3 regions of the Methylobacterium sp. Leaf361 genome follow, and region 2 is predicted to be linked to each of the others. Evidence: riboswitches for the same ligand, from Rfam matches in the RefSeq annotation. Region 2 holds a riboswitch; each other region holds the start of a gene.
What was found. Region 2 has a riboswitch for cobalamin ahead of ASG32_RS02710 (TonB-dependent receptor). Riboswitches for the same ligand answer to the same signal wherever they lie in the genome.

Region 1 (12,221 bases), on a different contig from region 2:
CAGCACCGGCGCGCGCATCAGGATGCGCTGCGCCTTCACGGTCAGCAGCTCCGGATCGCCCGGGCCCATACCGACGCCGTAGAGCGTGCCCGTCACCGCGGCCGCGGGGATCTCCTCGGTCGGGCCGTCGAGGCGCTCGAAACCGTCCATCACTCGACCTCGCTGGCGAGCGCGTTGACCGCCGCGGCCGTCATGGCGCTGCCGCCGCGCCGCCCGTGCACGACCACGAACGGCACGCGGCCGTCCCGCGCCAGGGCCTCCTTGGACTCCGCCGCGCCGACGAAGCCGACCGGGATGCCGATCACCGCGGCGGGCGGCGCCACGCCGGCATCGAGCAGTTCCAGGAGCCGGAACAGCGCGGTCGGGGCGTTGCCCACCGCCACGACGCTGCCCGGGAGGTGCTCCCGCCACAGCTCCATGGCGGCCGCGGACCGGGTCGTGCCGAGGCTCTGGGCGAGATCCGGCACGCGCGGGTCGCCCAGGGTGCAGATCACCCTGTTGTCGGCCGGCAGGCGGGCCCGGGTGACGCCGTCGGCGACCATGCGGACGTCGCACAGGATCGGTGCGCCGGCCTTCAAGGCCGCGACGCCGGCCTCGGCGAAACCGGGCGCCATCTCCACGTCGGCCGGCAGGTCGGTCATGCCGCAGGCATGGATCATGCGGACGACGACGCGCTCGGCGGCGCCCGACCAGCGCCCGAGATCGGACTCGGCGCGGATCATCGCGAAGGAGCGCGCGTAGATCGCGCCGCCGTCGCGGATGTAGTCGTAGCGGGACGGGGACTCGTGGGCCGCGGCCGGCTCCGATCCTGTCTGGCGCAGGGCGTTCTGGCTCGCGCTCATGCCGGTCTCCTGGTCCTCCCGCATTCCGAAGGGGTGATCTCCGGCGCGAAGGCGGCGGAGAGCCCGTCGATCTCGGCCCTTCCTAGCCGCTCCAGCACGGCCTCGATAGGGAGATCCATCGCCGGCTCATCGCCGGGCGCACCCCCGATCACCACGCCGTAGAGGCCGTCCCGGCCCACGAGGGTCAGGTCGGCCGGGCCGGGCCGCGCGCAGCCCTTGGCGCAGCCCGAGACGTGCGCGGCATGCCCCGCGACCGCCAGGGGGCCGAACGCCTCCGCGAGGCGCGCCGCGTCCGCGAGCGTGGGGGTCGATCCGGAGGCGCAGCCCGGCGCCCCCGTGCAGGCCGCGATCGCGCGCCGCGGATCGTCGGGGACGACGATGAACTCCGCCGCGAGCGCCGCCGCGGCCGCCGCCGCGTCGGAGGCGGTGGCCGGCACCAGCATCACGAATCCGCGCGTGGGCGAGAGGCGGATCTCGTTCGCGCCGAGTGCCGCCGTTGCGGCGATGATCCGGTCGAGGGCGTCGGCGGTACAGCGTCCGAAGGGCGCGTCGACGGCGACGCTTCTAAGGTGGCGTCCGCCCGCCGGACGTGCCGGCTCCCATTCCCGTGCGAAGCTCCGGTGCGCTTGTGCCGGTCCTGCGGGGGACTCTCCTGACGGAAGCGCCTCGGTCAGCGCGGTCAGTTCGCTGTTCGATAGGTCGCGCATCCGGCGCCGGCCAGTCCGCGCGAAGGCTCCGAGCAGGGCCGCCACGTGGCCCGGCGCCGCGTCCTCCGCGCAGGTCAGGAGCGTCCGCTGGGTCTCACCGTGCGCGACCGTGATCGCGACGCGGCCCGGCCCCTCGGCGACGACGCAGAGATCCGCCTCCGGCAGCACCCGGCCGGGGCGGCCCTCGACAGCGACCAGGGTCTTGGCCGGCAACCCCGGGATCGCGAGCCCCGCGGTCTCGATCGCCCGGGCGAGGGCCGGCACGTCGATCGTCTCGTCCGGGTCGTGGCCGGCCAGGGGGCTCGTGAGCGTCAGGCGCTGGGGGCCGCCGTCGGCGCGCACGTCGCCGAGCCCCCGGGCCGCGAGCCAGGTGGCCAGCGGCGCACGAGTCGCCTCGGAGACGCCGCGGATCTGGAGATTCGCCCGTGCGGTCAGGTCCAGGTGCCCGTTCCCGAAGCGGCGCGCGCCCTCCGCCACGGCGCGGGCCTGATCGAGGGTCAGGAGCCCGAGCGGCGGGTGGACGCGCGCGAGCAGGCCGTCGCCCGTCGGCATGGGACGCGTCAGACCGGGGCACCAGCCCCGGCGGGCCGGCGCCTCGGGCAGGGCGCGCCGATGCAAGGCCGCGCTCACTCGGCGGCCTCGCGCATCAGGGCGTCGGCCGGGAGGGCGTTGCGTCGGCTGTGCCAGAGGCCGCGGTCCTGGGCCTCGTCGAACCGCTCCAGGATCGCGCGGGCTGCAGCGGGGTTGGCGGCGCGCAGGCGCTCGAACACCTCGGCGTCGGCGATCCAGGCCGCGTAGAGCGCCTCGAAGCCCGCATCCGTCACCGCGTCGCTCGCGGCGGCCAGGACGAAGACCGCGTCGAGCCCCTGGGCGAGTTCCTGCGCGCCCCGGTAGCCGTGGCGCAGCTGGGCCGCGATCCAGCGGGGATCGGCGAGGCGCCCGCGGATCAGGCGGGCGGAATCCTCCCGGGCCGTCCGCGCCTTCGGCCGTTCCGGGACCGACACGTCGAGGCTGTAGAGGGTGGGGCTCGCCCCCTCCAGGGCCGCCGCCGCCGCGAAACCGCCCATTGCGTCGACGGCGGCGTCGCCGTCGAACAGGTCGCGCTCGGCCACGTCGAAGGCGTGGAGATAGGCGTCGGCCGCCGCGACCCTGGCGGCGAAATCGGCGTCCGGCCCCTCGCGGTCGCCGTAGGCGTGGCCGCTCGCGGCCAGGTAGGCGCGGCCGAGATCGGCGCGGTCCTCCCAGGCGCCGTCCAGGGCCGTGGCGGCGGTGCCGGCGCCGTAGCGGCCGGGCGCGGCCCCGTAGACGCGCACCGACGCGTCGCCCCGCCGCCGCGCCGCCGCGAGGGGATTCTCCTCGTCGGCCTCGTCCCGGTCCGCCACGGCGCGGGCGGCGCGGTCGAGCAGCGCGAGCGTGTCCGGGAAGGTGTCGCGGAACGCGCCGGAGACCCGCACGGTGACGTCGATCCGCGGCCGGTCCAGCATGGCGAGGGGCAGGATCTCGAAGCCGGTGACGCGGGTGCTGGCGTGGTCCCAGACCGGCCGCACGCCCATCAGGGCGAGGGCGTGGGCCACGTCCTCGCCGCCGGTGCGCAGGGTCGGCGAGGCCCAGAGATCCATGACGATCCGGGCCGGATAGGCGCCCTCGTCCTGGAGGTAGCGGGTCACCACGGCGGAGGCGGCTTTCTCGCCGAGGAGCGCGGCGGCGCGGCTCGGGATGGCCCGCGGGTCGAGGGTCGCGAGGTTGCGCCCGGTCGGGAGCACGTCGGCCCGCCCGCGGGACGGCGAGCCGGAGGGGCCGGGCCGGACGAACCGCCCGTCGAGGGCGGCGAGCAGACCGGCGCGCTCGGAGTCCGCGCTCGCCGCGACGGCCTCCGCGGCTTCGTCCGGAGCGCGGGCGAAGACGTGCAGGCCGTCGCGGAAGACGGTCTCGCCGAGATCGCAGAGATGCGCGTCGAGCCGCGTCAGCGCCTCGTCCATCGGCGTGTCCGCGCCGATCCCGGCCCCGTCCAGCAGTCCGGCCGATCCGGCCTCCTCCAGGATGGCGCGGGCGATGAGATCGGCCCGGCGGGGATCGAGCACGCTGGCGGCGGAATACTCCTCCACCAGCTCGCGGAGGCGGGCCGCCTCGGGCGTCAGCGCGTGGACGGCGGTGTCGGGCGTGAGGTGCCCGAGCGCCACGCCGCCGAGGCGGCGCTTGAGCGGCGCGGCCTCACCCGGGTCGTCGACGATGAACGGGTAGATCACCGGCAGCCCGCCGACGCAGAGCGCCGGGAAGCAGTCGGGTGACAGGGCCACGGCCTTGCCCGGCAGCCACTCCGCGGTGCCGTGCGTGCCGAGCTGCACCAGGGCGTCGAATTGCTGCCGCAGGCCGAGATGGAAGGCCAGGTAGGCGTGGGTCGGGGCGCGGTCGAGGTCGTGGTAGCCTTTCTTGCGATCGGGATCGCGGCCGCGGTCGGGCTGGAGGAAGACCGCGAGGCCGCCGTCCCGGACCATCCGGAACCGGAAGGCGCCGTCGACGCAGGCCGGGTCCGCCTCGGCTTCACCCCAGCTGTCGGTCACGGCGGCGCGGACGTCCTCGGAGAGCGTGCGCCACCACGCCGCGTAGTCCGCGAGCGGCACCCGGAAGGCGGCCGGGCCCTCCGTGAGCGCCGCCATCAGCGCTCCGGGCTCCGGAAGCGCGCCCGCCGCGTAGCCCGCGGCCGCGAGGTCGGCGGCGATCGCGCGGGCGCTCGCGGGCGTGTCGAGGCCGACCGCGAAGCCGGCCCGGCCGCCGCGGGCAGGGTAGTCGGACAGGACCAGGGCGACGCGCCGCGCCGCCCGGGGCAGGGCGGACAGCCGCAGCCATCCCGCGGCCCGGTCGGCCAGCGCGGCGATGCCGGCCTCGTAGGGCACGGCGCGCCGCTCGGCGAAGCCGGCGATCTCGGCACTCTCCTCCTTGAACGAGATCGGGAAGCCCGAGAGCCGGCCGTCGAATTCCGGCAGCGCGACCTGCATGGCGAGATCGGCCGCGCCGAGACCGCGGGCGGAGGCCTCCCAGGCCGCGCGGGGCGAGCCGACCGTGAAGGCCTGGAGAACCGGGCAGTCGCCGCCGTCGAGCACGAAACCGGTCTCGTCCTCGCGGGCCGAGAAGGCGGTCGCGGCGATCACGAGGTCGGGCCTGCGCGCGCGCACGGCCGCGGCGACCGCGGCGGCGGCCTGTGGCTCCTTCAGGCTGGATACGGCCATCGGCAGCACGCCGATCCCGCGCGCCCGCAGGGCGGCGGCGAGGGCGACGAACGGGCCGGTGTCGCCTCCGAGCACGGCGGAGCGGTAGATCAGCAGGAGCGCGACGGGCTCCGCCGCGCTGCGCGCTCCGGCGAGCGGGACCGCGGTTGCGGCCGCGGCGAGGGCTGCCTCGAGGGGAAGAACTCCGCAGCCGGGGCACCAGGGAAACCCGCGCGGGAGCGGCTGCGGCGGCTCGACCGGGCCGTCGGCGCCCAGGCGGATCGCGAGGCGCCGCAGCATCCGCCGCAGGTTGTCGGGGCCGCCGGCCCGGAAATAGGCGTCGAGCTGCCCGGCGAGGTCGGGATCGGTGGAGAAGGCGGCGAGGCGCGGGTCCGGCCGGTCGTCGCCCGGCAGGACCGCGAGGACGACGCCGTGCGCCCGCGCGGCCTCGGCGCAGCGCTCGATCCCGTAGCGCCAGTAATCGAGGCCGCCCAGGCAGCGGATCACCACGACCTTGGCGCGCGCCACGACGCGCTCGACGTAGAGGTCGACCGAGAGCGGGTGCCGCAGCCTGGCGAGCTTCGCGAGCCGCAGGCTCGGCAGGCCGGGCTCCGCGGCGTGGGCCTGCCCGACCGACGCGAGGTCGCTGTCGGTGAAGGACAGCACCACGAGGTCGCCGGGCTCCTGCCCGAGATCCACGGCCGCCTCGCCCTCGTCGAGGGAGACGGCATCGATGCGCACGAGATGCACCGCGGCGGCCCCTAGAGCGAGTCCGGGCGGGCGTGCGCGACCGGCCTCATCCCGCGAGGGCCGCCGCGACGGCGTTCTTGTCGAAGCCCTTGAGGCCGATCACCACCAGCGTCCCGTCGCGGGCTTCCCCGGCCCGCCAGGGGCGGTCGAAATGATGGGTCACGCGCCGGCCGACACCCTGCACCACGAGGCGCATCGGCTTGCCCTCGACCTCGGCGAAGCCCTTGATGCGCAGGACGCCGGCGGCCTCGGCCGCCGCCTCAACCCGGGCCGCGAGATCCCCCGCGGTCACCGCCGGGCGCACCGGCAGCGCCACGGTCTCGAAATCGTCGTGGTCATGGTCCTCGCCCTCGCCGTGATGCGAGGGTCGGGCGTCGAGATCGTCCTCGGCGGCCGCGCCGAGGCCGAGCAGCACCCGCGGGTCGATGGCGCCGTTCTCGGTCTCGACCACCTTCACGGCGCGGGGCAGGTGCCCCTCGACCTCGGCGCGGACCCGCGCCCGCGTCGCGGCGTCGATCAGGTCGGCCTTGTTGACGACCACGAGGTCGGCGCAGAGGAGCTGGTCCTCGAACACCTCCTCCAGGGGGTTGTCGTGGTCGACCGACTGGTCGGCGGCGCGCTGGGCCGCGAGGGCCTCCGGGTCCTCCGCGAAGGCGCCCGAGGCCACCGCCGGGCCGTCGACCACCGCGACCACGCCGTCGACGGTCACCCGCGAGCGGATCGCCGGCCACTGGAACGCCTGGACCAGCGGCTTCGGCAGGGCGAGGCCCGAGGTCTCGATCAGGATGTGCTCCGGCGGTTCGGCGCGGCCGAGCAGGGTCTCCAGCGCCGGCACGAAATCGTCCGCGACCGTGCAGCAGATGCAGCCGTTCGGCAGCTCGACGATGGCGTCCTCGGTGCAGCCCTCGACGCCGCAGGCGGCCAGGAAGGACTTGTCGAAGCCGATGTCGCCGAACTCGTTCACCAGGATGGCGAGGCGGCGCCCCTTGGCGTTCTCGACCACGTGGCGGACGAGGGTCGTCTTGCCGGCCCCGAGGAAGCCGGTGACGATGGTGCAGGGGATCTTGTTCACGAGGGTCATTCCGCGGGCTCCAGGGTGCCGGCGGGGACCGGGCGGGGTTCTGGGAAAGGGGGGATGCGGGCGATCACGCCCTTGCGGAACGCCTCCGGACGCTCGCGCCAGGGCACGATGCCGTCCGGGGTCGCCGCGTAGGCCGCGAGACCGCCGAGGATGATCTCGGCCGAGGCGGCCGGATCCATGTCGCCGTAGACGTAGGTCCAGCGGTCGGCCGCGGCGACCGCCACGGTGCAGGGCCGCTTGCAGACCGACAGGCACTCCACCGCCTCGACCCGCAGGTCCGGCGTAGCGCCGCTCCGCCCCCGGAGCGCCTCCAGCAGGCGGGCCCCGGCGCGGGGCCCGTCCGGATCGTCGTCCGGGCGGCGGCAGGTGGTGCAGACGTAGAGAACGGTCTCAGGCACGGGCCGCTCCCCGATCCGCGCCGCGGGCGAAGGCCTGCCACGCCCAGCCGAGCCCCAGCCCGATCAGGATCCAGAACACGAAGCTGATGGCGAGCGACCGCGCGGCGAATTGCGCGGCGAGCGCCGCCGGAAGTTCGGATGCGGCCTCGGGCGCCTGCGGGGCGCCGACGACGTGCGGGGCGATGATCAGGACGAGCCCCCCGAGGATCGTGATCAGCGCGCGGCGGATCGTGATCAGGTAGAGCCCCATGCCGGTCGCCGCGGCGGTCATCACCCACCACGCCTGCCGCGTCGCGAGCGGGGCCGCCGCGCTGCCGGGCAATTCCGGCGGCAGGCCGAGGCCCGGCGCGAGGGCGACGCTGGCGAAGCCCGCCACCGCGAAGGCGAGGCCGACCTGCGGCGTGGGCTCGCGGCCGCAGGCGAGCATCACCGCGCCGAGCAGCAGCGCGTAGCCAACGCCGCCCACGAGGGTCGCGAGCCCGGTGAAGGCCATCCGCGGCAGGCCGGGCGCGGGCTGCCATTCCGGCGCGGCGTCGGGCGCGGCGTGGTCGTGCCCGGCATGGGCCAGCACGATCGGGAACGCCTTGATCGGGAGCGCCTTGGCAGCCCGGTTCGGCGCCTCCTGCTGCTCGTAGCGCTCGACCGCGACGATCAGCGGCGAGGTCAGCGTGAGTTCGAGCCCCGTCACGATGGCAGCCGCGAAGAAGCCGGCGGCGAGGGCCGCCGACAGGAGCCGGATGATCATCCCTGGTCCCGGGACGTCAGTGGCAGGGGAAGTTCTGAGTGTGCCGGAAATCGTGCGCCGCGTTGTGGAGCGCGATCGCCGGCGAGAAGCCCGCCATGAACAGCAGGCCGAGGCCCAACACGGCCGCGAGCGCGACGGCGATCGGGCGCTCCGACGCGCGGGTGCCGGCGGCGACGGGGGCGAGGGTTTGCGTCGTCATCAGAAGCGTCTCCAGCCGCCCCACCGGCGGCATTGCGGGATCCTGTCACGACGGCAGGTCTCCTGGCTCGCGGCTCGGCGCGCCCACCGCCTTCCCGGATCGCTCCGGTGGCGCTTGGCGGGCGCTCGCCGCTCACAGTTGCGGGGGCAGCCGCGGAATCGGGGCTTCAAACCCCTCACCGCATTCCCTTTTCACCCCGTCTCCGGGGCACCGTCGCCCGGCCGTTGTAGACGCATGACCGCCGGGACACAACGGAGCGGCGCCGGATCGCGGCCGTTTCCCGTGCCCGCCCCGCGATCGGGGCGGGCTTGACGGCCGCGCCCCGGAGCGGGCACCGCCGCACCCGATACCCGCCCGGCCCCGGCGCGGGCGCTGAACTCCCGGAGACCCGATGGCCCCGACAGACGATCCGATCCCGGTTCTCGTCGATCTCGCGGCCGGCCGTGAGCCGCGGATCGTCTCCGATGCGGGCACGGGAACGACGTGGCTCGAGGTCGACCTCGGCGGCCGCTTCCCGATCCATTCCGTCGCCCTGCGGCCGGGGGAGGGGGCGGTTCCCGCGGAGCCCGGCGACGTCGCGGTGGCGGTCTCGCAGGACGGCGTGACGTGGGCCGAGCCGGACCTCGCCGGCTGGACCGCGACCCCGGACACCCTCGTCGCCGCAATCGTCCCCGACGAGCGGGCCTGGGCGCGCGCGGTCCGGATCGCCGCGCCCGAACCGGCCCGGATCGCCGGCATCGGCATCCGCGCCGACGAGGCCGCGGTCGACCTGATCGCGCTGCGGGCGATGCTCGGCCTCGACGTGACGCTCCTGAACGAGAAGCCCGGCGCCAACGTCTACGTCACCTACGCGCTCCAGTCGGCGCCCGACCGCGCCAGCCACGCCCTGGTCGGCCTGTCGCTGTTCGAGAACGGCGCCTTCGGCAACTGCCTCGTCCAGTACATCATCGCGGTGTCCATCGCGAAGGCGCTCAACCTGAAGTACATCAAGGTACCCAAGGTCGACCGCAGCAAGGTGATCTTCCTGACCGAGCGGCTGACCTGCGACGGGATCACCTTCATCCCGCCGGACGAGCCGCTGCCGGCGGACGGCTACTTCCTGTCGGGCCTGTATTTCGACCCGACGCAGTTCGAGCGCGTGACCGCGCTGCGGGGGCCGACGGATTCGCGCGCGATCGTGCAGAGCGTGATCCGGCCGCTGTTCAACGGCCTGCCGAAGAGCTTCCCGGTGAAGCCCCACGACCAACTCCTGATCCACATCCGGTCGGGCGACATCTTCAGCACCTGGGTCGATCCGCACTACCCGCAGCCGCCCTTCGCGTTCTACCGGATGGTCATCGACCGGCTCCTGGCCGAGGGTCGGATCCGCTCGGTCAAGCTCGTCTTCGAGAACAGACTGAATCCGGTCATCGCCGAGGTGGAGGCGTACGCCGAGCGGCGCGGATTGCCCGTGGAGATCCAGAGCGAGTCGCTGATCTCCGACGTCGCGGCGCTCGTGAACGGCCGCTACCTCGTCTTCGGGCTGGGGACCTTCGGGCCGGGGATCTGCCACCTCTCGGACCACGTCGAGCAGGTCTTCTACTTCGCGTCGAACTGGCCGCAGGGCTTCCAGTCGATCCCCACCATCGGGAAGGTGGTCGAGGTCCGCGATCTCGAGGGCCGCTACATGAAGGTCGGCGAGTGGCAGAACACCGACGCGCAGCGCCGGACGATGGTGGATTACCCGGCCGAGGCCCTCGCCTTCGACGACGCGTGACCGGCGCGGCGGGCCGGAGGCGCTACGGCGCCGTCCGGAGATGCTCGGCGGGGGCTCCGGCCGGACGGGTCGAGCCGGCGTCGCGCACCTTCAGGGCGTCCGTGTACATCCGCTCCACGTCCGCCCGGAAGGCGGCGCGCGAATCCGGACGCGTGTAGAACATGTGCCCGCCCGGATAGACCGCGAGGCTCAGGCGGCCGGCGGCGTAGGCCGGGACCTGCGCCAGCAGGAGCTTCGAGGCGAAGTAGGGCGTCACCAGGTCGGTGAAGCCGTGCGCCACGAGGACGCGCAGGTGCCCGTCGAGCGCCAGATCGCCCTTCAGGTTCGACAGGACCTCGGGCGCCTGCCGGCCCGAGCCCCAGCTCCAGCCGCGATTGACGGCGTTGTTCAGGAGCTCGTAGCGCATGTTGGTCACCGGCCATTTCAGCGTCCGCGCGTAGAGGTCGAGCATCGCGCTCGTCAGCGGTGCCTGGAGGGCGGTGAGCTGGGGATCCTCGAAGCTCGACTGGGCGGCGTCCGGGTTCGGGTCCCAGCCGGTGATGCCGGTGTCGTAGGCGCTGGTCACGCGGCCCTCTGCGCGGTCGATCTCGCGCTGGACGCTGCGGGTCGAGAGGCGCGCCGCCTGCGCGCGCACCAGGGCGGGGTCGAGACCGACGAGGGGCGCGACCTTCTCGGTCATCCGGGCGACGGCGGCCGTGTCGCTCGGCCCCTTGAGCAGGTCGCTCAGGTACGGGCCCGAGGCGTAGGCCTCCGCGTCGCCGAGCAGGGTCGGCGTCGGCACCGTGCCGGCCCGCTCGAGCGCGCCCGCCGCCAGCGAGGGCAGCTTCAGCACGTAGCCCCACGGATTGGCCCGCGGCGTCTCCAGCCACGCGAAATCGAGCACCGGCGAGAGCAGCACCATGCCGGACAGGCCGACGCCGATCTCCTCTTGGAGCTTCTCGGCGATCAGCGGGCCGCGGAAGCCGCCGTAGCTCTCGCCGACGAAGAATTTCGGGCTCGCCATGCGGTCGTTGACGCGCAGGTAGCGCGCGATGGTCGCCGCCAGGGTCGAGGCGTCGGATTCGATCGACCAGTAGGCCTTGCCGTTCCCGTCCGCGGCCCGGCTGTACCCGGTCCCCACGGGATCGAGGAAGATAAGGTCGGTGAAGCCGAGCCACGTCCCGTCGTTGGGCGTCAGCGTCACCGGCTGCGACGGGCTGATGCTGTCGCCGCCGACCGGCAGCCGCCAGGGCCCGATCGCCCCGATATTGAGATAGGCCGAGGCGGCGCCCGGGCCGCCATTGACCGCGAAAGTGACGGGACGCTCCCGGCCGGCCTGCGGCGCCATCGTGTAGGCGACGTAGGCGATCTCGGCCTGCAGCTTGCCCGCCTCGTCGACGAGGGGCAGGCTGCCGGCGGTGGCGGTGAAGTCGAGGGTCCGGCCGTCCGGCAGCGTCACGCTCTGCTTGGTCGTCGAATCGGGCGGCAGGCGGCGCCCCTCCGGTCCGCGCTGCGCCGGTTTGCTCTCCGCGGGATGGCCGTGCGGCGCGTCCTGGGCGAGGGTGGCTGGGGGCGCGGCCAGAGCCAGGGCGAGGGCGAGCGCGGCGCGCGCGAGACGTGCGTGGGGGGCCACCATCAAGCCTTCTTGTTCCAGCGTCCGGACTCGTCCTGCTGCCAGTAGGCCACCGCGTGACCGGCGTCCTTGGCCTGCTTCCACTGCTCGCGGGCGCGCAGCAGCGCGTCCTGGTCGGTCCCGTCGAACAGGATGCAGATCCGCTCGTACTGCCCGGCGTCGGGCGGCAGGTCGGCGCCCTCCACCAGGAAGCGGATCGAGGCGGTGTTGGGATTCACGTCCCGGAGCGTGAGCACCACCGGCTGGCTCGCGGCGTCGGGCTCGCGGTCGGTGCCGTGCGGCAGGAAGCTCTCGTCGGAATAAGTCCAGAGGTGGTCATCGAGCGCCTGCAGGCGCTCCTCGCTCGCCGCCTGGATCGCGGACTGCCAGCCGCGGTCCAGCGAGCGCTCGACGAGGTTCGGCAGCACCTTCTCCAGGGGCTGCCGCTGCATATGGTAGAAGAGGATCTCGGTCACGGCACCGAGGATATAGGGCCGCGGGCCGCCGCGCGAGCAGCGGCGCGCCGCCGCGGCCTCAGACCAGGCGGCTCTGCTCGATCGCGGCGCCGACGAAGCCCTTGAACAGCGGGTGCGGCTCGAACGGACGCGACTTCAGCTCCGGGTGGAACTGCACGCCGATGAACCACGGGTGCCCGACATGCTCCACCGTCTCGGGCAACAGGCCGTCGGGGGACACGCCCGAGAAGCGCAGGCCCTTGGCCTCCAGCCGCTCGCGATAGGCCATGTTGACCTCGTAGCGGTGGCGGTGGCGCTCCGAGATCTGATCGGACCCGTAAATCTGGGCGATCTTGGACTCGGGGTCGAGCTTCGCCTCGTAGGCGCCGAGCCGCATCGTGCCGCCGAGATCGCCGGCCGCCGCGCGCCGCTCCAGCTCGTTGCCGCGCAGCCACTCGGTGAGCAGGCCGACCACCGGCTCGGCGGTGTCG
Region 2 (5,170 bases):
GCCAGCAGCGCGGTCGAGAGCAGGGCCGGCTGCCCCGCGAACAGGCTGTAGGCCCAGGACCAGGCGGCGACGTTGGCCGCGATCAGAACGAGGTAAAGCAGCGCCACCCTGCTTCTAATCGAGCGAGGCCTCGCCTGTCGATTGCGAATGGTGCTGACCATCACTTCACTTCAGATGACTGCATCACCATCCCTGAGCCACAGGCGCGACTTGCCGACAATGGAGGGGGCCTTCAAAAGGTCGCCACCGAGGCTCCTCTCACTTGCACAAGATGATGCCAACGAATTCTGCCTTGGAAACGGTCCGTCAGCGATGGTCGAACGAGCGCCCTTTTGCCGGGCACATCAAGGAAAGCCTGCAGCGAAAAAAGGCCTGTGGTGCGCTACGCCCTGACATTCGAGAGCAAGTCGAACGCGAGTTGCACTGGCGTACGCGTCATGAACTCGGCTGATGCGCTCACTCAAGATCTGGACGTTCGTGAAGGGGCCGGCGCCTCGGACCTTCGGCATCAGAACCGCCCGGCGATGGTGAGGCGTACCGCCGTGGGCTCCACTGGGTGGAACACGCGGTCGATCAGCCCCTCGGCGGGCTCGCCCGGAAGGCGCGAGACGTAGGCGTAGGTGATCTGGTCGGACTTGCTGTTCGTCAGATTCAGCACGTCCAGCGAGACGCTCACGCCGTTCACGAAGGCAAAGCCGACCCGCCCGTTGAGGAGCGCGGTCGGACGCGAGCGGATGGAATTGTCCTCGATCAGCGGGCGCGGTCCGAAGTAGCGGAAGCGGAGCGACCCGAACCAGCCGAGCGGCTCGCCGAACGTGACGCCCGCCGACGCGATGGTGGTGGGGGCCTCCGGGACCCGGTTGCCCACGGGGTCGTAGTCCGAGAAACGGGCGTTGGTGATCGTCAGGTCGCCCTCCAACGATAGCCAGGGGGTGACTGCGTAGCGGTTGGTCCATTCCACGCCGAAGCGCCGGGTCGGGCGGCTCGGCTCCGTGGTGCCGGTGTCGCCCTGGAACAGGTTCTCCGAGGCGAAGTCGAGCCGGAACAGGGCGAGGCTCGTCTCCAACCCGGCGATGGAGCGGTTGCGCAGGCCGATCTCGTAGCCCGTGGAGGGGACGAGGAAGGGCGAGCGAGTGGTGTTGAACAGCGAACTTGTCGGATCGACGGTGGCGGTCACGCCGCGCACGTCGTTCGAGTGGAAGCCGCCGCCGTAATTCACGTAGAGCTCGGTGTCGAACCACGGGCCGAGCACGAGGCCGAGCTTTGGGTTGACGATGGCGTCCCGTGCCTTCCCGGAGTTCGCAGGCGTGTCCGAGACGACGCTCGCGTAGTAGCCATCGGCGCGGAATCCGAGGCTGGTTCGCAGCCAGTCGGTCCAGCGCACCCGGTTGTCCAAGTAGAAGGCCCCGCTCGTCTCCAGTACCCGGTCGTCGAGCACGCCGGAGCGGTACTGCCGGTTCGTCGTGTTGAACAGGCCGACCCGGATCGAGTCGGTGCGGGTCTGTACGCCGATCTCGTTCTCCATCGGCAGGCCGAACAGGTCGCCTTGGAAGATGTGCAGCGCCTCGCCGCCGCCGATGATCCGCTGGTCGAGCTGGTGGAACTGGTCCCCGTTGACGGGGTCGTTCAGGAAATAGGTGAAGTCGTTGAATAGGTTGAGCTGGGAGCGGATCACGTAGGCCGAGGCCCGCGTAACGCCGGTGTCGTCTGTTGCGCTGAACCGTCCCGATAGCGAGAACCGCGAGGTGTCGCCACCATCGGTCGGGTTGATCGTGCCGTACCGGCTGATCAAGCCTGAGACGACGGCGCGCTCCGGGATCTGGTTGGTGGCCGTCCACCGAGCTGCGTAGGCCATGCCGGTAACAGAGAAGCCGTCGAGCGCCGTGCCCTGGCTATAGCGGGCGACCGTGCTGATCTTGCGCAGGGCATCCGGCACGGTCCAGGGCCCGTCGTAGATCTGCGCGTCGGCGGCGACGAGTAGGTTGCCTTCAGCGAACGGGGTGGAGGCGATGGAAAGGGCGCGCTTGTAGCCGAACGAGCCGATTGAGGTGAGCGCGAGGTTCTTCTGCACGCTGTCGAGATAGTCGATACGCACTGAACCCGCGGAGGCGAAATCGCCGTCGCGGACGAAGTACGGTCCCTTGTGGAACTCCACCGCGCCGACGAGCTCGGGAATGAGGAAATTGATGTCGGCGTAGCCCTGACCGTGGGCGTGGGTGCGCATGTTGAGCGGCATGCCGTCGAGGAACAGGGCAATGTCGGTGCCGTGGTCGAGATTGAAGCCGCGCAGGAAGAACTGGTTGGCTTTGCCCTCACCAGAGTGCTGCGTGACAATCAAGCCCGGCACTGCTTCCAACACCTCGCCGGGGCGGGTGACGGGCCGGTTGTTGACCTGCGCCCCGGTCAGGATCCCGGCGCTTGCCGAGTCCACACTGAGCAACGAGCCGCCGATACCGGTGATACCGCCGACGTATCCGGCGCTTGCGGCAGGTGCAGCCTGCGGCTTTGCAGCTGCTGTTTCCGAGGTGACCGAGATCTCCTCCAACGTCGTCTCGGAGGTGGAAGCGGCCTGGGCAGTACGATCCTGCGCATGGGACGCGGTCGACAGCGCAGCGAGGCTGCAGCCGGATAGCGCGAGCAGGGCGCGCATTGAACGACGGGACACGAAAGCCTCGACGGCGGCAGTGGCACGTCACCGCGAATGAAGTCGTCGCGCCCGGCTAGAGCCCAGCGCTTCGACACCCATCAGGACACCCCGCCCGACGCGTTTCGCGTGTGACCACGGCTGACGGCAGGTCTCCTGGCTCGCAGGTCACCGCCCTCGCACCGTCTTCCCGGATGATATGCATCCAGTGACGCGGTGGTGCTGGGCTCGCCGCTTACAGTTGCGGGGGCAGCCGTGGCTTCGGGTTGCCCCTAACCATGTTCCCTTTTGATCCCCGAAGGGAAACGTCCGGCAAAGCTTAGCATTCGGGTAACGCTCGCCGTCAAGGCTTGATCCTGTTGTTACGTTTGAACTCGCATTTTCATCCGGGTGGTGTGTCGGGATGGAGACGCCGGCATGTCGCCACCCTCGACGGCGGACGACTGCCTGTCTCGGATCGTCTGGGACCGTCCGAACGATCGGTCTCAACCTATCGATCTGCCTGAACCTCGAAAGGGGCTCTCGTCGCTGGCTCGGTCGGCCGTAGCCGAGCATGTTAACAAGCGGCTTTGACAAACCGCATAGCTTCGCGCCATGCTTGGCTATCGTGGTTCCTCGAACCGGCTTGCCGGCTTGAGGCTAAGAGGGAATTCGGTGAGCCTGAAAGGGTGATGCCGGAGCTGCCCCCGCAACTGTAAGCGGTGAGTCTTTGTCGACAATGGTCACTGGCGTTCGCACCGGGAAGGCCAGCCAGAGACGTTGATCCGTGAGCCAGGAGACCTACCTCGATCGATGAACGTCTCTCGGGCGGGGTGTCCCGGTGGGTCGCTTGCAGCGGCTATGCCGGCTTGGCTTGCCCGCGCCTAGATGCAACGCGTCCGCCTGACCTCTGCCCCTTGTCGATTGGGGTCCGGTCGGTGCCGAATATCCACCCGTGCGTGCTGTTTCCCGCTGCCGGCTCGCTTGCGACGTCGGAGAGATGCGACCCCAACGTCGGGTTCGGCCAACCAAGTTCTGTGGCGCGCAGCGTTCGCAATTCTCCGGGCGACACCGAGAAAATATGCGCGGAGAAGCACAAGCAATTTGATAGTACGCAGCTTCGACGACATCTGCCGTGCGGCTCTGTAATTGATCGCAAAACAGATAAGCCGATATGGCGCCGATACAAATATCCCTTCCTGATTATTGGGCCGCCTCATGAGCGCTATGTGGTGTCGTGCAGCATCCGATACTGGCCAATCAGCCTTCCCTATCCTTCAAATGACAATCGCACGCTTATTGCCCGGATCACTGCCAATCTTATGTGTCGGCTCCAATGCTCGGCTGCCCTGGCGATGCGCTTCATCGCGGCTCGACCTGCAGTGGAGTGCCGGTCGCTGCGCCGCCGCTCGCGCCCGCTGACTGTCAGAGATGCCTGATGCGGGTTCAGCTGACGGAAACGCGGCGCAGCATGGGCGCGCCTCGCCCTACAGTGCTGCGCGGACTGATCGTGCGCTTGCGCGAGATCGAGGGACCAGATCGCGATTTGGATAGCCAGATCGACACGGTCATCCACCGGATCGAGTGGCGGCCATATCGCGATGACGTCAAGATGCTTTGGGGGCACGGTCCAAGCGGTACGGTTCTCCGCCATGGCAAGGATAGTTGTCCCGCCTTCACCGCCAGCCTCGATGCCGCGCAAGAATTGCTGGAACGCATCCTACCTGGATGGTCATGGCAGGTGCATACGGGAAGTCGTTCCGAGGAGGGCTTTCATTGTGCCGTGTGGCGTTCCTGGGGGGCGAATGCGTATCGGAGGCATATCTCCGAGGCCTTCCCGACCCCTGCTCTCGCGATGGTGTTCGCACTCGTAACCGCACTGACGAACGATCCCGAGGCAGATGAACGCTGATCCGAATGTACAATTAGCGAACTAGCACGTGCTGCGCCCAAAGAGCTTTTCACCAGTGCGATCAATCCCGATGAATATCTATCGTTCTCCGATGATACCGAAGCGCCTAGCGTTGACGCTACATCATAACATTGGGCTGCCCGAGGCACGCCGACGCCTCGATCGGCGCGCGAATTGGGCTTTTCGGGATTTGGCGCGAAAAAATATCATCGTTGAATTCGATGAATGGTTCGGCAATAGGTGCGGATTCACAGTCGGCGGCTACGGCCAGAGAGGAAGCGGCGTCATTCAGGTGAACGAAGAGAGTCTTTATGTCGAAGCCCTCGTTCCCTCAATCGTTTGGCAGTTCGCTCCGATGATCGAGGCAGTGGGCCGGTATTATGCGGAGCGCCTGTTATCCGTCTAGGAGGCCGTCTGAGGCAAGGGCTCGAACGGGGCCCATCATCTTCGTATTCGGAGGACGTGCTGTCGCCCATCAGCCGGGTAGGCAAGGTCTGCCACAGGAACGCCCTCAACAGTATGCTCGACTATGAGCCAGTCGATGTTCTGCTCGTCCACGCCTCCGAAGACAATTCTCTGCGGCCAGATCTGGACCAACGACGCGAGGCTGCAGGACCGGAGGCAGCTTCTGTCAG
Region 3 (12,221 bases), on a different contig from region 2:
CTGCTGCGCGTCCGGCCGCCCACCGCCTCCAAGACCGTCACGCGGCTCGCGGCCCTCGGCATCGTCGAGCGCCGGGCCGAATCGGGCGACGGCCGCGTGGTGCGGGTCCAGCTCACGGAGACCGGCAGGGCCAAGGCCGAGGCCATCGAGCGGATCCAGGAGGAGGTCGAGGCCGAGTTGCTCGACCACCTCGACAAGACCGACCGCCGCCGCCTCCGGAAGCTCCTGCGCAAGGCGGCCCGCGGCCTCGCGGAGGCGGCCGGCGCATCCGGTCAGACGACCGAGGCGGATGCCGAGATCGAGGCCGAGGACGAGGCGGAGGCGCTGGCCACCTGACCGTCGCCCTCAGGCCGCGCGGCGCCAGGCCGGGAACGGGTCCGGCAGGCCGCGATAGGGCGCGGGATCGAACGGCGCCCGGTCCGCGCCGGTCTCGATCAGGCAGGCGTCCAGCGCTGCCGTAAGCGCCGCGGCGTCCATGCCGGTGCCGATGAAGACCAGCTCCTGGCGCCGGTCGCCCCAGACCTCGCTCCAGACGTCCCGGAGCCGCGCCTGGAACTCGGGCGCCTCCGGCCAGCGCCGCCGCGGCACGGCCGACCACCAGAACCCCATCGCCGAGACCCGGGCCACGGCGCCCGCCAGGGAGAACTCGCCGACCCAGTCCGGCCGGGTCGCGAGCCAGAAGTGGCCCTTCGCGCGGATCAGACCCGGCCACGTGGCGTTGACGAAGGCGTTGAAGCGCTCCGGGTCGAAGGGCCGCCGGGCCCGGTAGACGAAGGAGGCGATCCCGTACTCCTCGGTCTCCGGCACGTGCGCGTGGGCGCCGTAGAGTTCCTTGAACCAGAGCGGGTGCTGCTGCGCCTTCTCCTCGTCGAAGAGGCCGGTGTCGAGGATCTCGGCGAGCGGCGCGCGCCCGTGATCGGTCTCGAGGATGCGGGCATCGGCGTTCAGGCCGCGCACGACGGAGCGCACCAGCGCGAGGTGCTCGGCCGGCACGTCGCGCGCCTTGTTGATGACCACCACGTCGGCGAACTCGATCTGCTCCACGAGCAGGTCCACGAGCGTGCGCGTGTCCTCGGCGCCCGCCGTCTCGCCGCGCTCGCGCAGGAAGGCGGCCGAGCCGTAATCCTTCAGCAGATTCACCGCGTCGACCACGGTCACCATCGTGTCGAGGCGGGCGAGATCCGAGAGCGACCGGCCGGCCTCGTCGCGGAACGAGAAGGTCGATGCGACCGGCAGCGGCTCGGCGATGCCGGTCCCCTCGATCAGCAGGTAGTCGAACCGCCCCGTCTCCGACAGCCGCCGGACCTCGGCGAGCAGGTCGTCGCGCAGGGTGCAGCAGATGCAGCCGTTGGTCATCTCGACCAGGGTCTCGTCGGTCCGGGACAGGTCGGCGCCCCCGGCGCGGACCAGATCGGCGTCGATGTTCACCTCGCTCATGTCGTTCACGATGACCGCGACGCGGCGGCCGTCGCGATTGTTGAGCACGTGATTGAGCAAAGTCGTCTTCCCGGCCCCGAGGAAGCCGGACAGGACGGTGACGGGAAGGCGGGTGTCGCGCTGGGTCATGATGGCATCAAAATGTTATAACGTTTCAAATTCAATCCGCATCGAGGGATCTCGCCGAAGCGCCACCTGGGCGGCTGTTGCAACGATGTAACGTTTCTCGACCGTGTCCGACGGGCGCGGGATTAACGCTTGCACCAATCCGACGGGCCGCAACAATGAAACGATATAACACTCTGTGAGTCTCGATGCCTCCCTCGCGCCGCTTCGGCTTCCTCGCCAGCACGGTCCTGTCCTCGACCGTCTGCGCCGGCCTCCTCACGCCCTCCGCCGCGCGGGCGCAGCAGGCCGTCGCCCTCGACGAGATCAGCGTCACCAGCCCGAGCCCGATCCAGCCGTCGCGCGGCGCGGTCGCGGCGGATGCGGCGGTGCCGATCGGCGTCCTGCCGGTGGCGACCAACACGTTCTCACCGGTGACGGTGGTGACCCAGGACCAGATCGCGCGCGACCAGCCCCGGACCCTGGGCGACGCCCTGTTCGACCGTCCGGGCATCTCGGGCACGACCTACGCGCCGGGTGCGGCCTCGCGACCGATCATCCGCGGCCTCGACAATGCCCGGGTGCGGATCCAGGAGAACGGCATCGTCAACGGCGGCGTGTCCGACCTCGGCGAGGATCACGCCGTGCCGGTGAACCCGCTGGTCTCCGACCGGATCGAGGTGATCCGCGGTCCCGCGACCCTGCGCTACGGCTCGGGGGCCATCGGCGGCGTCGTCTCGGCCGACAACAACCGGGTCCCGACCTTCATCCCGGCGAACGGGGTGCAGGGGCAGGTCACCAGCGGCTTCTCCAGCGTGGATAACGGCCGGCTCGGGGCCGCCACGGTGGACGCCGGCGCCGACGGCATCGCGGTCCACGCCGACGGCTTCAAGACCGCCAACGACAGCTACGCGATCCCCGGCGGGATCCAGCGCAACTCGTACAACGAGTCGCAGGGCGGCGCGGTCGGCATCTCGGCGATCGGCGACCGCGGCTTCGTGGGCATCTCCTTCAGCCACTACGACGCGGTCTACGCGATCCCCGGCGGCGTGGCCGAGCAGGACCGGACCCGCCTGACCCCGAACCAGGACCGGGTCCTGTCGCGGGGCGAGTACCGTCCGCTCGACGGGCCCTTCGAGGTGATCCGCTACTGGGCGGGCTATTCGGTCTACCGCCACAACGAGGTCGGGATCGGCGACGACGGGATCGAGGGCGTCCAGGCGATCTTCAAGAACCGCGAGGCCGAGGGACGCCTGGAACTCCAGCACGTCCCGGTCATCACCGAGTTCGGCAGGCTCACCGGCGCTCTGGGCTTCCAGTCGGACCGGCGCGTGATCAACACGCAGCTCGAATCGTTCCTGCCGAAGACGGAGTCGCGCGCGAACGCGGTCTACCTCTTCGAGGAGCTGGAACTGCGCCCGGGCACGCGGCTGCAGGCGGCCGGGCGCTACGAGGTCGACCGGCTCTCGAGCACGGCGGCGCAGTTCCCCGCCGACTACGTGCCGGTCGACGGACAGGAGCCGTTCCAGTACGCGCGCACCCGGCGCTTCGCCCCGAAGAGCGCCAGCATCGGCGCCCTGCAGGACCTGCCCTACGGCTTCGTGGCGAGCCTCACCGGCTCCTACGTCGAGCGCGGTCCCACGGGCTACGAGCTGTTCTCGCAGGGCCCGCACGACGCCACCGCGACCTTTGAGATCGGCAACCCGAATCTCAAGAAGGAGCGAGCCCGGACCGTCGAGGCCAGCATCCGGCGGGCCGAGGGGCCCTTCCGCCTGGACGCCACCGGCTACTTCACCCGCTACACCGGCTTCATCTACCGGAACTACACGGGTCTGACCTGCGACGACGATTTCGCCTCCTGCGGCGTCGGCACCGACAACCGGCAGATCGTCTACCAGCAGCAGAACGCGACCTTCTACGGCGCCGAGATCATCGGCCAGTACGACCTCGTGCCGGTGGGCAACGGCTTCGCCGGCGTCGAGGCGCAGTTCGACTTCGTCCGCGCTCAGTTCGACAACGGCGCGAACGTGCCGCGCATCCCGCCCTACCGGCTCGGCGGCGGCGTCTACCTGCGGGCCGACGGGTGGTTCGCGCGGGTGAACCTGCTCCACGCCTTCAGCCACGACGCCACGGCCGTGTACGAGACGCCGACCCCCGGCTACGACGACCTGCGCGCCGAACTGAGCTACACCAAGGCCGTCGATCCTGCGGTCTACGGGGCGAGCGCGATCACCCTCGGCCTCCAGGGCCGCAACCTCCTGAACGACGATATCCGCAACTCGACCTCGTTCAAGAAGGACGAGATCCTGCTGCCGGGGCGGAACGTGCGGCTGTTCCTGACGGCGCGGTTCTAGGGTCGGACATCAGGCCGCGGAATCGTGATCATGCTCGAGAGGGATGGATCATCGCCGGTCCGCTTCCGGACGGCGCTGTTTGGCCGGGCGCCGCTGCTCCGCCCCTTGTCCCCCGCCTACCTGTTGTGAAGGTAGATTATATACAATAAACGCCGGGGTTCCCGATCTTCGCCACCGGGTGGCGACAGGGGTGCCCAGGCGGCAGATGCAACCGTTTTTCTCGACAGACGGGATTCATCCCAGAAACGCGGTCCGCCAATGGCGGGAGCTGGTCAACGAGCGGCTCGTGCCTGCCGAGATCGAGACGCCGGATGGTCTCCCGTTCCAGGGACGGCTGGACGTGACGTGTATCGGCGCGATGCCGATCTCGCATTTCTGGCACACAACCGTGCGGACCAGAATCACGGACGCCGAAGCGCGACGCCGCGGGAACCCCGATCGGGTTTTCGTGCTCCTGAAGCTGTCCGGACGGGATACAATCCAGCAGCTTGACCGGGAGGCGAAGACCAAGCCGGGCGACCTCATCTTGCTCGACTCGAGTTCACCCGTGATGGAGGCGGAGACCGGCGACTCCTTGGTTATCGATCTGCCGCGCCAGCGTTTCGAGACCGTTCTGGGCCCGTCCCGACTCTACACCGCGCTCACGGCCGCAGCGGACCTCGCCTCGACGACCCTGACGGGCTCGTACCTTCAGGAACTCGTCCGGGTCAGCGATCGCCTCACTCCTGACGCGGCCGAGCGCATGGCATCGATCGGCGTCGACCTGATCGTGGCGAGCCTCGCCGAACGGATGGCGCAGGAGGCGCCGCGTTCCATCCACGGCAACGTCACGGTCCAGCGCGCCAAGGCCTATGTCGAGGCGAACCTGAGCGATCCGAACCTGGACCCGCCCCGGCTCGCCGCCGCGATGGGCGTGTCGTTGCGGCGGCTGCAGGAGCTGTTTCATGAGCGCGGCCGGCACATCTCCGACTACATCTGGGGACGCCGACTGGAGGTGGCAGCCAAGCGCCTGACCGACCCGGCCTGCGCCACCCTGTCGATCGGCCTGTTGGCTTATGGCTGTGGCTTCAGCAGCCAGGCGCATTTCGCGCGCCGCTTCAAGGATCGCTACGACGTGAGCCCCCGTGAATACCGACAGGCGCACAGGCCGGACGTGGAGGTATTTGCGTCCGCCTCCGGGCTGTCGTCCTGACGCGCAGCACGACCGGATCGGAAGCCACCGCCGGGCCGATCTCGACCGCTCGACAGCACACGCTGAAACCGACCTCAGGCGGACAGCGTCCGACGCAGCCTGCGCCAGCCCGCCACGATCCCGGTGACCGCGATGCCCGCCGCCAGGAGATTCAGGACCCACTGGGCCGTATCGTGCAGGGGGCGGTTGCCGGTGAGCCCCGGCAGGTCGAGCCGGTGCGCGGCGTCGAACAGCCAGCGGTTGATCCGGCCCGAGCGGTCCAGGCGCTGGAGGATCGTGCCGTCCCGGGGATCGACGTGGAGCCACGTGGCGGCCGCGTCGCCGAAGCGCAGGCGCAGCACCGGAAGCGGCCGTGGGTCGGCCCCGTGGGGATACCAGTAGGCGTCGTAGGCGTATAACGGGCGGATCGACCGGAGGGGACCGTCCGCGAAACCGTCTGCCGCGGCCGTCGCGATGCTGCGCGCGTCGAGGGCGGTCGCGCCGTCCGCTGCGACCGTCCGGAGGCCGTCCGCCGTCTCGGCGACGATCCACCAGCGTCCACCGATGGCGGCGAAGCGCAGGGTGCGCGTATCCGGCATGGCGCCATCGCGGAGCCGGTGCGGATCGAGGCCGAGCGCCGGCGGGGTTCCGGCATAGGCGGCGCGCAACGCTACCGGCGGGCTGGTCGCGCTGAACCAGCGGTTCGGGTTCATGGAGATCCAGCCGCTGACGATGAACGTGCTCAAGCCGAGGCCCCCCGCGAGGCCGAGCAGGTGGTGCCAGCGCGCCAGCCCGCGATAGGGCGTGACCGCCCCGGCCGCGTAGCGCCGCCGAAGGCGCAGGCGCCAGATCCCGATCGCGCCTCCACTCAGCGCGCCGAGGGCGGCGAAACCGGAGAGCCACAACAGGATCGTCCGCCACAGCTCCGGCCGGGCCCGCAGCGGCGTGAGGTAGATCCAGTGCGCCACCGAACCCACCCAGTTCCAGCCCCGCTCGAAGCGTGTCGTGTCGAGGGCGATCTCGCCGGTCACCGCAGACACGTAGAGCTCGGTCCCCGCGGCGTCGCCGAGGGCCACCTTCAGGAAGGGCCGGAGCGGGTCGTAGCGGGCCGTGACGGTCCACTGGTCGCGCGCGACCTGCTCGGCCTGCGCAGCCGGAGCACCACCGGCCGCGACACGCAGCGCGTCTGCGGGTGTCAGCGGACCGAGCCGCGCGCCGGTCCGTGCCGAGACCGTCACCCGGGTGCCGTCGTGGCCGGCGATCCGGTAGACCGGCTCGTCGCCCCGCATCTCCAGGCCGAAGGCGGCCGGCACGCCGGCGAGCCCGCCGGCCCGCAGCGCCGCGTCCGGCGCGACCGCGACCTGATCCCAGGCGATCGGGGCGAGCCGCGACAGCCGCTCGGCCTCGGTGAGCGCCGGGAACGGCACGTAGAGCATCACCAGCCCGGAGCCGATCCACAGCGCGAAGAACAGCCCCGCGGCGATCCCGGCCCAGCGGTGGAACAGGAGCAGCCAGCGCCGTCCCGCCTTGCCGAGCCGGCGCGGTCGGCTCACCACGTCACCGTGTAGGCGACCTCGACCGAGCGCGGGCGCCCGAGCAGCCAGTTGGTCCCGACCCCGTTCACGGCGTTGCCCGAGATCGCGTAGACCTTGTCGAACAGGTTGTAGACCCGCACGGACAGGCGCGAGTCCGCCGTCACCTGATGGTCCAGGACCGCGTTGACGAGGTTGTAGGCGGGGCGCCGCGCCGTGTTGCCGAAGTCGCTGTAGACCTGCCCGACGTTCTGCAGCCCGACCCGCGCGGTCCAGTCGCGGGTGACGTCCCAGGTCAGCCAGAGGTTGGCCACGCGCTCGGGCACGTCGATCGGCTGGTTGCCGGCATACGAGACGGTGGCGCCGTTCACCGTCTGGTCGAACCGGTCGTACTGCGCGTGGAGGAGCGCGAGGTTGCCGTCGAGCCGCCAGCCCGGCGCGAAGCGCCAGCCGAGCGCCAGCTCGAAGCCCTGCGAGGACTGGCTCCCCACCTGCGTGGACAGCGTCGGCTGGCCGGGGATCGCCGAGATCAGGTTGTCCTTGACGATCCGGTAGCCCGCGACGGTCCATTCGAGGGCGCCGTCGAAGGCCAGCCCCTTGGCGCCGATCTCGACCTGATCGCCGGTCGCGAGCTTGAAGCCCGCCAGCGACTGCGACAGCGTGATCAGGCTGTTCACCGGGTCGGTGGCGAAGCTGTACTGGGCGTAGAGCGCGCTGTCCGGCGTCGGGTTGTAGACGAGGCCGAACCGGTAGCCGAGCGCCCGGTAGGTCTTCTCGAACCGCGATCCCGTCTGCAAGTCCTCGCGGTTCAGCGTCGGCACGTCGAGGCGCACGCCCGTGAGGAACGACAGCTTGTCCGACAGGATCAGCCGGTCCTCGGCGAAGACCGAGGCCTGGCTCGTCTGCGTCGCGTAGGCCGGACGCGCCCGGCCGTTCTGCGGGAAGAGGCCCGGATCGTAGCCGGTGAGCGGCACGCTCGTGGTCTGGTCGAAGTAGAAGTTGTTGGTGTGGCGGAAGTCGATGTGATTCACGTCGAAGCCGGCCACGAACTGGTTCGGCAGCCCGACCAGGCTGCCCCGGAACGTCGCGTCGAGGCGGTCTCCGACCTGCTCCTGGTTGTGGTAGATCTCCAGGTAGTCGCCCCGGTCCACGAGCCCGGTGCCGCGGTTGTAGCTGTACTGCTCGACGTCGAGCCAGTGGCGCCGGCTGGTCAGCCGGTAGGCGGTGTTGCGGATCGTGATGTCGGCCGAGGGGGACCACTCGGTCTTGAGCTGGGTCCAGTTGTCGGCCCAGGTGATCTTCGCGTCGCGGACGTTGTAGTTGTTGAACCGGATGAGATCCGGGATCCGTCCCTCGACCAGCGGGGTGCCCCAGTAGCGGGCGGGCTCCTGGTAGCCGAGATCGTGGCTCAGGGTGAAGGCGAGGTCGGCGCTCGGCCGGAACAGCAGGGCGGCGGAGACCGCGAGGTTACGGAAATCGCCCTCCGGCCGCATCCAGCCGTCGGCGCGGTTGCCGCTGACGTTGAGGCGGTACGCGAAGGTGTCGCCGTACTCAGCCTGGCCCAGCGGGCCGCCGGAATCGAGGGCGAGCCGCGCGACCCCGTCGGTGCCGATCACCGCGCGGGCGGCGTTGATCGGCACGAAGACCGGCTTCTTGGGCACCACGTTGATGACGCCGCCGATGGCGCCGTCGCCGTAGAGCACCGAGGACGGCCCGCGCAGCACCTCGATCCGCTCGACGTTCCACGTGTCGAACGGGAAGGTCACGGTGTTGGCGCCGACGTAGAAGCGCGTGCCGTCGTAGAGCTGCTGGATCGAGTTCGGGCCGGCGAAGCCGCGGGACGTGAACGCGCCGTTGCCGTTGCCGGGCGCCGCGATGGTGGTGATGCCGGTCGCGTCCTGAGTCACGGCCTCGGCGATCGTGTCCTGGCCGCGCAGCCGCGCGGTCTCGCCCGACACGATGTCGAGGCTGGCCGGCGTCTCCAGCGGCGTCAGGCCGAGGCGGCTCGCGGTCCGGTCGGGGGTGCGCAGGTTGAGGCCATTCGGCGGCAGGCGGCTCGGGTCGCCGCCCGCGCCGGCGACGGACAGCTCATCCAGCGTGACCGCCTCCTGGGCGGCGGTCGGACTGGCGAGGAGCGCGAGGAGAACGCCGCAGAGCGGGGCCCGCCCGCCGGGGCGGGAGCGATGGGTCGATAGAGACATGGGGAAAGCGGTCCGTGCACGGCGCGCGCCGGCCCCCGCGTCCTACAAGCATTGTAATAACATTACAATGCGCTCGCTGTCCGGTAGCCTCTGCCCGTGCGGGCGCGCGACGGCGTGCTGCGACAGGGCTCGAGGGGTTCGAGACGGCGGAGACGGGCATGGGGAACGGCGTCGCGGGCGCGCTTGTTGTGGCACGTCACCGCGAACGAGGCCTCGGCGGCCGCCTCCCCTCGGGACTGGCGTCGCCTCGACACCCGCCAGGACACCCCGCCCGGCGCGTTTCGCGTGTGACCACGGCTGACGGCAGGTCTCCTGGCTCGCGGGTCGCCGCCCTCGCACCGTCTTCCCGGGGTGGACCCAGTGACGTGGTGGTGAAGGGCTCGCCGCTTACAGTTGCGGGGGCAGCCGCGGCTTCGGGGCGAACCCCTCACCGCGTTCCCTTTTGATCCCCGAGGGGAACCGTCGAGCACAGCTTGGCCGTAGCGGGGGCGGGCGTCAACCGTGTGTCCGGTTGTTGCCGTGGATCGGCGCGCTGTGCGCCGGTCCGTTGCGGCCTCGCCGACGACGGGCTAGCCCGTGCGGGATGACGGTCTGGCGGCCCCCTGCGGAGATTCGCGTGAAGGCACTGGGTCTGCCCCGGCGCGGCAACAGCCTGCTCGTGGCCGAGGTCCGCGCGGATGACGGGCGGCTGAAAGGCGTCCGGCCGCTCGGCGGCAGCGTCACGTTCGGCGAGCGGGTCGAGGACGCCGTGATCCGGGAATTCCAGGAGGAGCTCGGCGTCACCGTCTCGGTGCTCGGCGGCCCCCGCGTCATGGAGAACATCTTCACGCACGAGGGGCAGGTCGGGCACGAGGTGCTGTTCCTGTTCCCCGTCGCCCTGCCGCCGCGGCGGTTCGACGGGCAGGAGCGCTTCGTCTTCCACGAGGATTCCGGCACCGCCTGCGTGGCGCGGTGGTGCGATCTGGACGGGCTCGACGTGCCGGGCGGTCCCGACCTCTTCCCCGCCGGCCTGAAGGCCCGCCTCCGCGACGCGTGGCGCGCGGAGCCCTGACGGACCGGGCCGGCCCACCGCCTTTGCCGCTCGGCGCGGGCGATGCTACAGCCGGGCAATCCCATCGGTCCGGACGTCCGCGACGCCGCGGCCCATGCGCCCGGACGCTCCGTCCGACGCGGAGACGGGTGCCGGCGGAAGCATGACGATACGACCTCCCAGAAGCGGCGGGCCGACGGGGCGCAAGCCTCAGGCCGGCAAGTCCAGCGCCAGCAAGTTCAGGGGCGGCAAGGCCCAGGCCGACGGCCGCGCCCGCACGGGCCCGCGCACCAGCGCCCGCGACGCCGCCGAGCGCGCGGCCCGCAACCGCGGCGAGGATGCCGGCACCCGCGATCCCTGGGGCGCGCAGGCCGCTGCGGCCCCGGCGCCGGCCCGGCCGCCGAAGCCGCGCCGCGACGCCGCCGCACCGCGCGACGCCGCACCGCGCGACGCCGCGGCGGGCAAGCCCGGCGGCCGGCCGCCGGCCAAGCGCTCGGCGGCCCCCTCCCCGGCCCTCGCCTCTGCCCCCGCGCCCGGTCCGACCCGGCGCGAGCAGCGCGCCGCCGCCTCCGCGACCCTCGCCTCCGGCGTGCAGACCCTGACCGTCGAGCCGGACGAGGCTGGGATGCGGATCGACCGCTTCCTCACCGCCCGCTTCCCGCTCCTGCCCTTCACCCGCGTGCAGACCATCGTCCGCAAGGGCGAGTTGCGGGTCGACGGCAAGCGCGCCAAGCCGAACGACCGGCTGGAGCCGGGCATGAGCGTGCGCGTGCCGCCGCTGCGCCTCGACCAGCCCACCGAGCGGCCGCGCAGCGCCGCCCGCGAGCAGGACGACGCCGCCTTCATCCGGTCGCTGATCCTCTACGAGGATGCCGACATGATGATCCTCAACAAGCCCTTCGGCCTCGCGGTCCAGGGCGGTTCGGGGACGGTCCGGCACGTGGACGGCCTGCTCGCCGCCCTCACGGGTCCGGACGGCCAGAAGCCGCGCCTCGTCCACCGGCTGGACAAGGACACGGCCGGCTGCCTGATCATCGCCAAGACCCGGCTCGCCGCCGCGACGCTGGCGAAAAGCTTCCGCTCGCGGGCGGCCCGGAAGATCTACTGGGCGCTCACCGCGGGCGTGCCGCGGGTCCGGCAGGGGCGCGTCTCGACCTACCTCGCCAAGGAGGAGCCCACCGACGCCGACGCGCGGATGCGGGTCGCCAAGCACGGCGACGAGGGCGCGAGCCACGCGCTGACCTACTACGCGATGGTCGATCAGGCCGCCCAGAAGCTGTCCTGGCTGTCGTTCAAGCCGGTCACCGGCCGCACGCACCAGCTGCGCGCCCACGCGGCCCATATCGGCCACCCGATCGTGGGCGACCCGAAATACTTCTCCGTCGAGAACTGGGAGCTGCCGGGCGGCATCCAGAACCGCCTCCACCTGCTCGCCCGGCGGATCGTCATTCCGCACCCGCGGACCGGCAAGCCGGTCGACGTGAGCGCGCCGCTCCCGCCCCACATGGCGCAGAGCTGGAACCTCCTGGGCTTCGACGCCGCCCGCTACGACCCGATCGTCGAGGCTCCGGAGGCCTGAGCCCGCAGCCAGGGCACGATCACGTCCGCCAGCGCGTCCGGGGCCTCGAGCGGCAGCATGTGGCCCGACCCGTCGATCACCCTCAGCGTCGCGCCTGGGATGCCGTCGCGGAGCTCCCGCGCCTCGTCGAGGCTGCGCAGGGCGTCCTGGGCCGCCGCCACGACCAGGGTCGGGCAGCCGATCGCGCCGAGGCGGTCGCCATCGGATTCGCGCGCCTGCCCGGCCTGGCGCAGGAAGACCTCTCCGCCGAGGCGGTCGCCCATCTGCCGGATCCGGCTCAGGAGGGCGCCGTCGCCGGCGCGGTCCGGGTGCACCGACTGGAGGATCGCCGACCGGCTGAGGCCCCGGTAGCCCTGCTGGCGGATATGGGCGACGGCGGCCGCCTTCCGGCGCGCCTGGGCCGGCGTGTCGGCCCGCGACGAGGTGGCGACGAGGACCAACGCCTCCACCCGGTCCGGCACGAGCCGGGCGACCGCGCGGGCGACGTAGCCGCCCATGGAGAAGCCCACGAGCCCGAAGCGCGGCGGCGCCTCCGCGACGACGCGGCGCGCCATGTCGGCGATGGCGGCGTCCCGCGCGAGGTCGCCGTGCGTGATCGGACCCACCTCGGCGAGGCGCGCGACCACGTCCGACCAGAGGTCGGCATCGGTCATGAAGCCGGGCAGCAGCACGAGGTTCATCGCCGGATCACCCTTCCCGTCCCCCAGATAACCGTCACGCGAGCGCCCGTCAGCGCCGCGGCATCTCCGGTGAAAGTCGGGTGCGGTCCGGGCGTCCCGCGCGGCGCATGCCTTGGCAACCGGCCGCGCCGC

Region 1: another riboswitch for cobalamin. It lies ahead of ASG32_RS16290 (CbtB domain-containing protein); the one in region 2 lies ahead of ASG32_RS02710 (TonB-dependent receptor).
Region 3: another riboswitch for cobalamin. It lies ahead of ASG32_RS10685 (TonB-dependent siderophore receptor); the one in region 2 lies ahead of ASG32_RS02710 (TonB-dependent receptor).

Annotation. Positions count from the first base shown of each region.
Region 1 is NZ_LMPY01000023.1:71,331-83,551, forward strand. It holds gene ASG32_RS16255 (precorrin-2 C(20)-methyltransferase) at 1-150, opposite strand, end outside; gene ASG32_RS16260 (precorrin-8X methylmutase) at 150-842, opposite strand; gene cobG (precorrin-3B synthase) at 839-2,179, opposite strand; gene cobN (cobaltochelatase subunit CobN) at 2,176-5,505, opposite strand; gene cobW (cobalamin biosynthesis protein CobW) at 5,552-6,586, opposite strand; gene ASG32_RS16280 (DUF1636 domain-containing protein) at 6,583-6,984, opposite strand; gene ASG32_RS16285 (CbtA family protein) at 6,977-7,729, opposite strand; gene ASG32_RS16290 (CbtB domain-containing protein) at 7,746-7,928, opposite strand; cobalamin riboswitch at 7,963-8,158, opposite strand; gene ASG32_RS16295 (discoidin domain-containing protein) at 8,320-9,684, shown strand; gene ASG32_RS16300 (peptidase S10) at 9,707-11,299, opposite strand; gene ASG32_RS16305 (DNA polymerase III subunit chi) at 11,299-11,751, opposite strand; gene ASG32_RS16310 (CTP synthase) at 11,810-12,221, opposite strand, start outside.
Region 2 is NZ_LMPY01000002.1:8,767-13,936, forward strand. It holds gene ASG32_RS02710 (TonB-dependent receptor) at 509-2,650, opposite strand; cobalamin riboswitch at 2,773-2,969, opposite strand; cobalamin riboswitch at 3,236-3,447, shown strand; gene ASG32_RS33660 (hypothetical protein) at 4,062-4,535, shown strand; gene ASG32_RS32080 (hypothetical protein) at 4,606-4,941, shown strand.
Region 3 is NZ_LMPY01000012.1:226,607-238,827, reverse strand. It holds gene ASG32_RS10710 (MarR family transcriptional regulator) at 1-336, shown strand, start outside; gene zigA (zinc metallochaperone GTPase ZigA) at 346-1,566, opposite strand; gene ASG32_RS10700 (TonB-dependent receptor) at 1,752-3,896, shown strand; gene ASG32_RS10695 (helix-turn-helix domain-containing protein) at 4,102-5,088, shown strand; gene ASG32_RS10690 (peptidase) at 5,163-6,623, opposite strand; gene ASG32_RS10685 (TonB-dependent siderophore receptor) at 6,617-8,800, opposite strand; cobalamin riboswitch at 9,085-9,279, opposite strand; gene ASG32_RS10680 (NUDIX domain-containing protein) at 9,384-9,851, shown strand; gene ASG32_RS10675 (RluA family pseudouridine synthase) at 9,994-11,409, shown strand; gene ASG32_RS10670 (alpha/beta fold hydrolase) at 11,376-12,089, opposite strand.